Regions from separate parts of the Mammaliicoccus vitulinus genome, predicted to be linked through region 1. Evidence: riboswitches for the same ligand, from Rfam matches in the RefSeq annotation. Region 1 holds a riboswitch; the other holds the start of a gene.

Region 1 (3,217 bases):
TTCACACAAATGTTCTCCATGAATATATTGGAAAAATATTTTCTTATTATCACGGGTTAATTGTTGAATTAAATTCTCATAACTCTCTCTGTCTTTATAAGTATAAATATTATCTGGAATTTCCACATTTACTAATTTTAATAAACTTTTAACATTATTGGTTAAACATGCTTCATGAACGATCATAGGCATATTACTTATGATTAATTCTCTAGCAGTTAAAAAATCGGATTGTGCTTCTTCAGTTGTTAACCATGGATTATCTTCATATGAAGGTCTCGAATTATAAACGACATAATCTCCATACAAATCTTTAAGTGTTAATGTTAGTGGCTTCCCATACTCATTTTTCATAATAAGTTCTCCCTTAACGTTTGATGATGCTCGATAATTTCATTTCTAAGGGACGCGTTTTCTATAAGCTCTAAACCCATTGAGGCTAATATTTTCGCACCGCTTATTAATGCTTTATCGCCTTGCTTACTGGCAGCTGCCTGACAAAATTCTTTCGTGTGGCCGACTAGATTAGATGGTCCTATTTTAATGTGTGGATGTATAGTCGGTACGATATGACTTACATTCCCTGTATCTGTCGAACCGAAACCAAAATCATCATCAATTACTGCTTCACCAATTTTTTCAGCGTGTTTTCTAAACAATTCATCTAGAGGTTTATTAATAATGAATTCATTCACACCATTTTGTATTGGTCGTAATTCATATGTACCACCCGTTTGTATAGCTGCCCCTTCAGCTATTTTACGTACTTTATCTGTCAGCATATCTAATTGTTTACGAGAAGTCGCACGTGTATAGAAGCGTGCATGCGTGAAATCAGGAATAATATTCGCCGCTTCTCCCCCATTTAAAATAACGCCATGTACTTTATCTGTTTTTTTAATTTGTTGTCTTAACATACTTACCCCATTAAAAAATGACAACATAGCATCGAGTGCATTTACAGCTTCAAAAGCGTTCTCAGAAGCATGCGCACTTTTTCCATAGAACTTCACATCAAATACGTCAACAGCCAGTGAAGGCACTGTTACATAAGTCTCATGCCCTGGATGTACCATTAGCGCGACATCGATGTTATCTATAACGCCTGCTTTAACATAACTCGCTTTGGCACTACCGTTAATACCGCCTTCTTCAGCTGGACAACCTAGTACAACGACTTTACCACCTACTTGATCCACAACTTTAGACAAACTTATACCGGCTAAAACACTAGACGTTCCGATAATGTTATGGCCACACGCATGACCTAGTCCAGGTAGTGCATCGTATTCAGCTAAATAAGCAATCGTTGGTCCTTCTTTGTTTGAATCATATGTCGCAATGAAACCTGTTGGATGATTCGCAATGTTTTTCTCTATTTTAAAATGATGACTTTTCAATTGATCACTTAATAATCGAGATGCAAAAACTTCTTCATTCCCTAGTTCAGGACGTTCATGAATTTGATGACTCATTGATAAATACAGGTGCTTATTCTGTTCTATATAATTTATAATATTTTGTGATAAATTGCTCATTAACGATTCACCTTTCCAATATAAAGGCGCACTACTTTGTAAGGAGTGCGCCAATCGATCATTTATCTTCCAGTTAACAACTGTAGGAATTGGCACCTTTCCATCATAGGAGGTTGCTGGACTTCATCGGGCCCTTCCCTCAGTCACTCTTGATAATACGTATGAAATTTGATTTTAATTCTAACCTTACCACTCGGATATGTCAATGATTTGTCGCAATATCATTTGACTTTAAATACCATTTCTCTGCTTTTTTCTCAAACTCTTTAATCATACTATCTTTACCTTTATAGTATTCGTCACTATCACCAGGATAATCGACAACTAAATCATGTTTTAAACGACTATATCTTTCTCTCTCTCCGTTAAAAGTTCTTAAATAATCTCTAAAAGATAATAATCTTAATATATGTGGACTATCTTCATCATATATATGTAAGTGGTGAGAAACCTCTCCATAATTATCGTATTTTTTAAAGTACCTATTTCCGATGACACCACGTTCACCTTTAGATTCATATCCTAAAGCTGATAATTCTTGAGTAAACGCATCAATAGCTTTACTATCTTTTACCACTATTAATATATCTATAATCGGCTTCGCAGATAATCCAGGAATTGCCGTTGACCCAATATGTTCTATGTTTATACTATGTTCTTTCAATAACGACTGTAAATGTTTTTTCTCTTCAAGAAAAAGATGTTGCCATATACTGTCGTAAGGGACTACTTGTAACCTTTCCATCTCTTCACCTAATTTCAGAATAATTTATTATATTATCTTATAAAGTAACACATAAAGAAAGTAAAAGAAATCTGAATTGATTGTTTTTTCAAAACTTAGTTGATATAATCAATCCGAAATCAAAGGAGGAATCTTCATGACAAAAATGAATGTTGAAAGTTTTAATTTAGATCATACGATAGTAGACGCACCATTTGTAAGACTTGCTGGAATCAAAGAAGGACAAAATGGTGATGTTATTCATAAATATGATATTCGTTTCAAACAACCAAACAAAGAACATATGGAAATGCCTGCATTACACTCATTAGAACATTTAATGGCAGAAAACATTAGAAACCATACTGACAAAGTAGTAGACGTAAGTCCAATGGGTTGTCAAACAGGTTTCTATGCTTCATTTATAAACCATGACGATTATGACGATGTACTTTCTATTTTAGAAAAAACATTGAAAGATGTTGAAAAAGCAACTGAAGTGCCAGCTTGTAATGAAGTACAATGCGGTTGGGCTGCAAGTCACTCATTAGAAGGCGCTCAACAATTAGCAACTGAATTTTTAGCTAAAAAAGAGAGCTGGAAAAATATTTTTAAAGAAGATTAATAAAATAAAAGATCTCCTCATTAGGTTAAGCCTAGTGAGGAGATCTTTTATTTTACATTTTTCTTACTAATTTAATGAGTACATATTGTAAAGGTAGTCTTCCCCACAATGCCCATTTTGGTAATACTTTGCCGTTTAATGGAATATTTTTTTGTGCCATATAAACGTTTGCTGGAAATACTGCTACTAAGAACCATTCGATTAGTTTTTTAGTTAGCTCACTTGGCTTTTTCAATATTAGAAGTAAACCAAATATGATTTCCATTACGCCAGTTATCCAAATAATCGCTTTTTTAAATGGTAAATAACTTGGTACAATAGCTTCAAAAC
Region 2 (3,217 bases), 1.3 Mb from region 1:
TCAATCAGAATTAGGGGACATTGTGTTTGTTGAGTTGCCTGAAGAAGGTGACGAATTAACTAGTGGAGATTCATTTGGTAGTGTAGAATCTGTTAAGACAGTTTCTGAACTATATGCACCTCTATCTGGTAAAGTCGTTGAAGTAAACGAAGAACTAGAAGATAGCCCTGAGTTTGTTAATGAGTCATCATACGATAAAGCTTGGATGGTCAAAGTTGAACTATCTGATAAAGCTCAATTAGATGAATTATTAGATGCAGACGCTTATAGCGAAATGATAGGTGAATAACATAACTTTAAACTCCACGATGCAATAGTATCATGGAGTTTTTTTTAAATCTTAAATATGAAGTTCAAAAAAATATTAATTCATTTGTAGAAGGTGATGGCCATGGCGATGATTAAAAAAGTAATAATCGTAGAAGGTATTTCTGATAAAAAACGAGTGGAAGAAGTATTAAATGACCGTGTTCATATTATTTGTACCCATGGAACAATGGGTGTAGAAAAAATGGATGAACTTTTAGAAGAGAGTTATGGTTCACAAGTATATGTTTTAGTCGATCAAGATAAAGAAGGTAAACGTATTCGAAAATGGTTTAAGAAGTATATGAGCGAAAGTCATCATATTTATATTGATTCGACATTTTCTGAAGTAGCTCGTTGCCCAAGACATTATTTATCTAATGTGTTAAACTATCATGGATTTACAGTAAAACATGATTTCGTATCGAAAGGGAAGTATCGTTACCATGAAACACACAGAAATATTGAACGATATATACAAGCATTTTGATAAAGACTTACATTTATTATTTGGGTATACGCCTACTTGCGGCACGTGCAAAATATCTGAACGCATGTTGGATATCGCGAACGAAGTAACACAATTACCAATTAATAAATGTGATTTGAATTTTTATCCAGAGTTCTGTAAAGATTTTGAAATCTTATCAGTGCCAGTGCTTTTTATAATGAATCAAGATAAAGTAGTACATCGTATATACGCTTTTCAGTCAGTTCCTTATCTTGTTGAGAATATTCAAAAAGTTATTGACGATAAAAACTTATCATGATAGTATGAATTTAATTAAATACGTATTAACTCTTATCAAGAGAGGTGGAGGGATGTGCCCTATGAAGCCCGGCAACCGTCATATAAATGAAATGGTGCCAATTCACAAAAAGTGTAAACTTTTGGAGATGAGAGAAAGACATCTTTCAAACGCCTTTCTCTTGTCAATTAGAGTGAGGCGTTTTTAATTTAGAGATTAGGAGGCAGCAGATTTGATTGAGTTAAATAAAGTTGTTAAAACTTTCAAAACAAAAAAAGGTGACATAACAGCTGTTGACCATGTTGACTTAAATATAGATAAAGGAAGTATATATGGTGTAATTGGTTTTTCTGGAGCTGGAAAAAGTACATTAATCCGAATGTTTAATGGCCTTGAAACACCAACTGAGGGTGAAGTTATAGTAGATGGTGCTAATATTGGCAAACTGTCTAAACGAGATCTCAGACAAAAAAGACAAAAAGTAAGCATGATATTCCAACATTTTAATTTACTTTGGTCTAGAACAGTTAAAGATAACATCGCATTTCCATTAGAAATTGCAGGTGTATCAAAAAGTGAAATTAATGAAAAGACGAAAGCACTTATTAAAAGAGTAGGGCTTGAAGGTCGAGAGAATGCTTATCCATCACAATTATCAGGTGGACAAAAGCAAAGAGTTGGTATTGCTAGAGCTTTAGCTAACGATCCGCATGTATTATTGTGCGACGAAGCAACAAGTGCATTAGATCCTCAAACTACTGATGAAATATTAGATTTATTAGTAGACATAAATAAAGAAATGAATTTAACAATTATACTTATTACACATGAAATGCATGTCATTAGAAAAATATGTGACCACGTGGCAGTCATGGAAAATGGTAAATTTGTCGAAGAGGGAGAAGTTATAAGTGTATTTAATAACCCTCAAACATATGTTACACAACGCTTTGTGAAAGATGATTTAAAAGCAGATGATCTTCAAAGAACATTAGCAGATTTTAGAGCAGAACAACCGAACGGTGAAATTTGGAAATTGAATTTTGTCGGTGGGACAATTGCTAATCCTGTATTAGCTAAAATTATTAAGAAGTATAATGTAGATATTAACGTCATTGAAGGTGATGTTAAGTTAACACAAAACGGCACATTCGGACATATGATTGTGCATTTACCTCAAGGAGATTATTCTAAAGATCAAATTAAAAAAGAACTAAATGATCTAGGAGTGAAAGTAGAGGTGAATGTAAGTGAATAAGTCATTTGGAGATATTATTACTGAAATGATTACAATGCCAAATGTTAGATGGGATGATGTTTGGGAAGCATTATATGAAACGTTATATATGACAGTCATTTCAACAGTATTTACATTAGTATTTGGTTTAATACTAGGTACGTTATTATTTTTAACATCTAAAGGAACATCGAAAAGCTCACGCGTGTTTTATTCAATCGTGTCATTCGTTGTTAACTTATTTAGAGCCATACCATTCATTATTTTAATTCTATTATTATTACCTTTTACAGATATTTTATTAGGTACAATAAGTGGTCCTAAAGGTGCGTTACCAGCGTTAATCATTGGTGCTTCACCATTCTATGCTAGATTAGTAGAAATAGGCATGAAAGAAATTGATAAAGGTGTTATTGAAGCGGCAGTATCGATGGGTGCTACAACATGGACTGTCGTAAGAAAAGTATTAATTAAAGAATCACTACCTGCGTTAGTTTCAGGAATCACGGTTACAGCCATTGCGTTAGTAGGTTCAACAGCTATTGCTGGTGTAATTGGTGCAGGTGGATTAGGTAACTTAGCTTACTTAACAGGATTTACGCGAAACCAAAATGATGTCATTTTGATTTCAACTATCTTTATATTAATTATTGTTTTTGTTATCCAATTTATTGGAGATATTATTGTTAAAAGAATTGATAAACGTTAAAGGAGTGTTTTACATGAAAAAAGTATTTAGTTTATTATTTATTTCGATTTTAGCAGTTGTTCTAGTTGCTTGTGGTGGAGGTAGTGGTGACAAAAAAGAGAAGAATGAAACAATTAAAATTGGTGCATCACCAGCACCTCACGCTGAAATTTTAGAAGAAGCAAAGCCACTTCTTAAAAAAGAAGGTTATGATTTAGACATCAAGACAATTAACGA

The links. A riboswitch is a leader RNA that binds a small molecule or an ion and turns the genes downstream of it on or off. The one in region 1 is predicted to bind S-adenosylmethionine.
Region 2: it holds a riboswitch for S-adenosylmethionine, as region 1 does, so the genes downstream of both, PYW35_RS10185 (methionine ABC transporter ATP-binding protein) here and PYW35_RS03340 (M20 family metallopeptidase) in region 1, are expected to answer to the same signal.

What each region holds. Positions count from the first base shown of each region.
Region 1 covers NZ_CP118974.1:685,853-689,069, reverse strand. The annotation lists gene ldmS (L-aspartate--L-methionine ligase LdmS) at 1-354, opposite strand, end outside; gene PYW35_RS03340 (M20 family metallopeptidase) at 351-1,538, opposite strand; SAM riboswitch class I at 1,598-1,697, opposite strand; gene PYW35_RS03335 (GrpB family protein) at 1,741-2,283, opposite strand; gene PYW35_RS03330 (S-ribosylhomocysteine lyase) at 2,420-2,887, shown strand; gene PYW35_RS03325 (DoxX family protein) at 2,940-3,217, opposite strand, start outside.
Region 2 covers NZ_CP118974.1:2,034,313-2,037,529, reverse strand. The annotation lists gene gcvH (glycine cleavage system protein GcvH) at 1-289, shown strand, start outside; gene PYW35_RS10195 (toprim domain-containing protein) at 392-796, shown strand; gene PYW35_RS10190 (thioredoxin family protein) at 753-1,076, shown strand; SAM riboswitch class I at 1,106-1,210, shown strand; gene PYW35_RS10185 (methionine ABC transporter ATP-binding protein) at 1,288-2,313, shown strand; gene PYW35_RS10180 (methionine ABC transporter permease) at 2,306-3,001, shown strand; gene PYW35_RS10175 (MetQ/NlpA family ABC transporter substrate-binding protein) at 3,015-3,217, shown strand, end outside.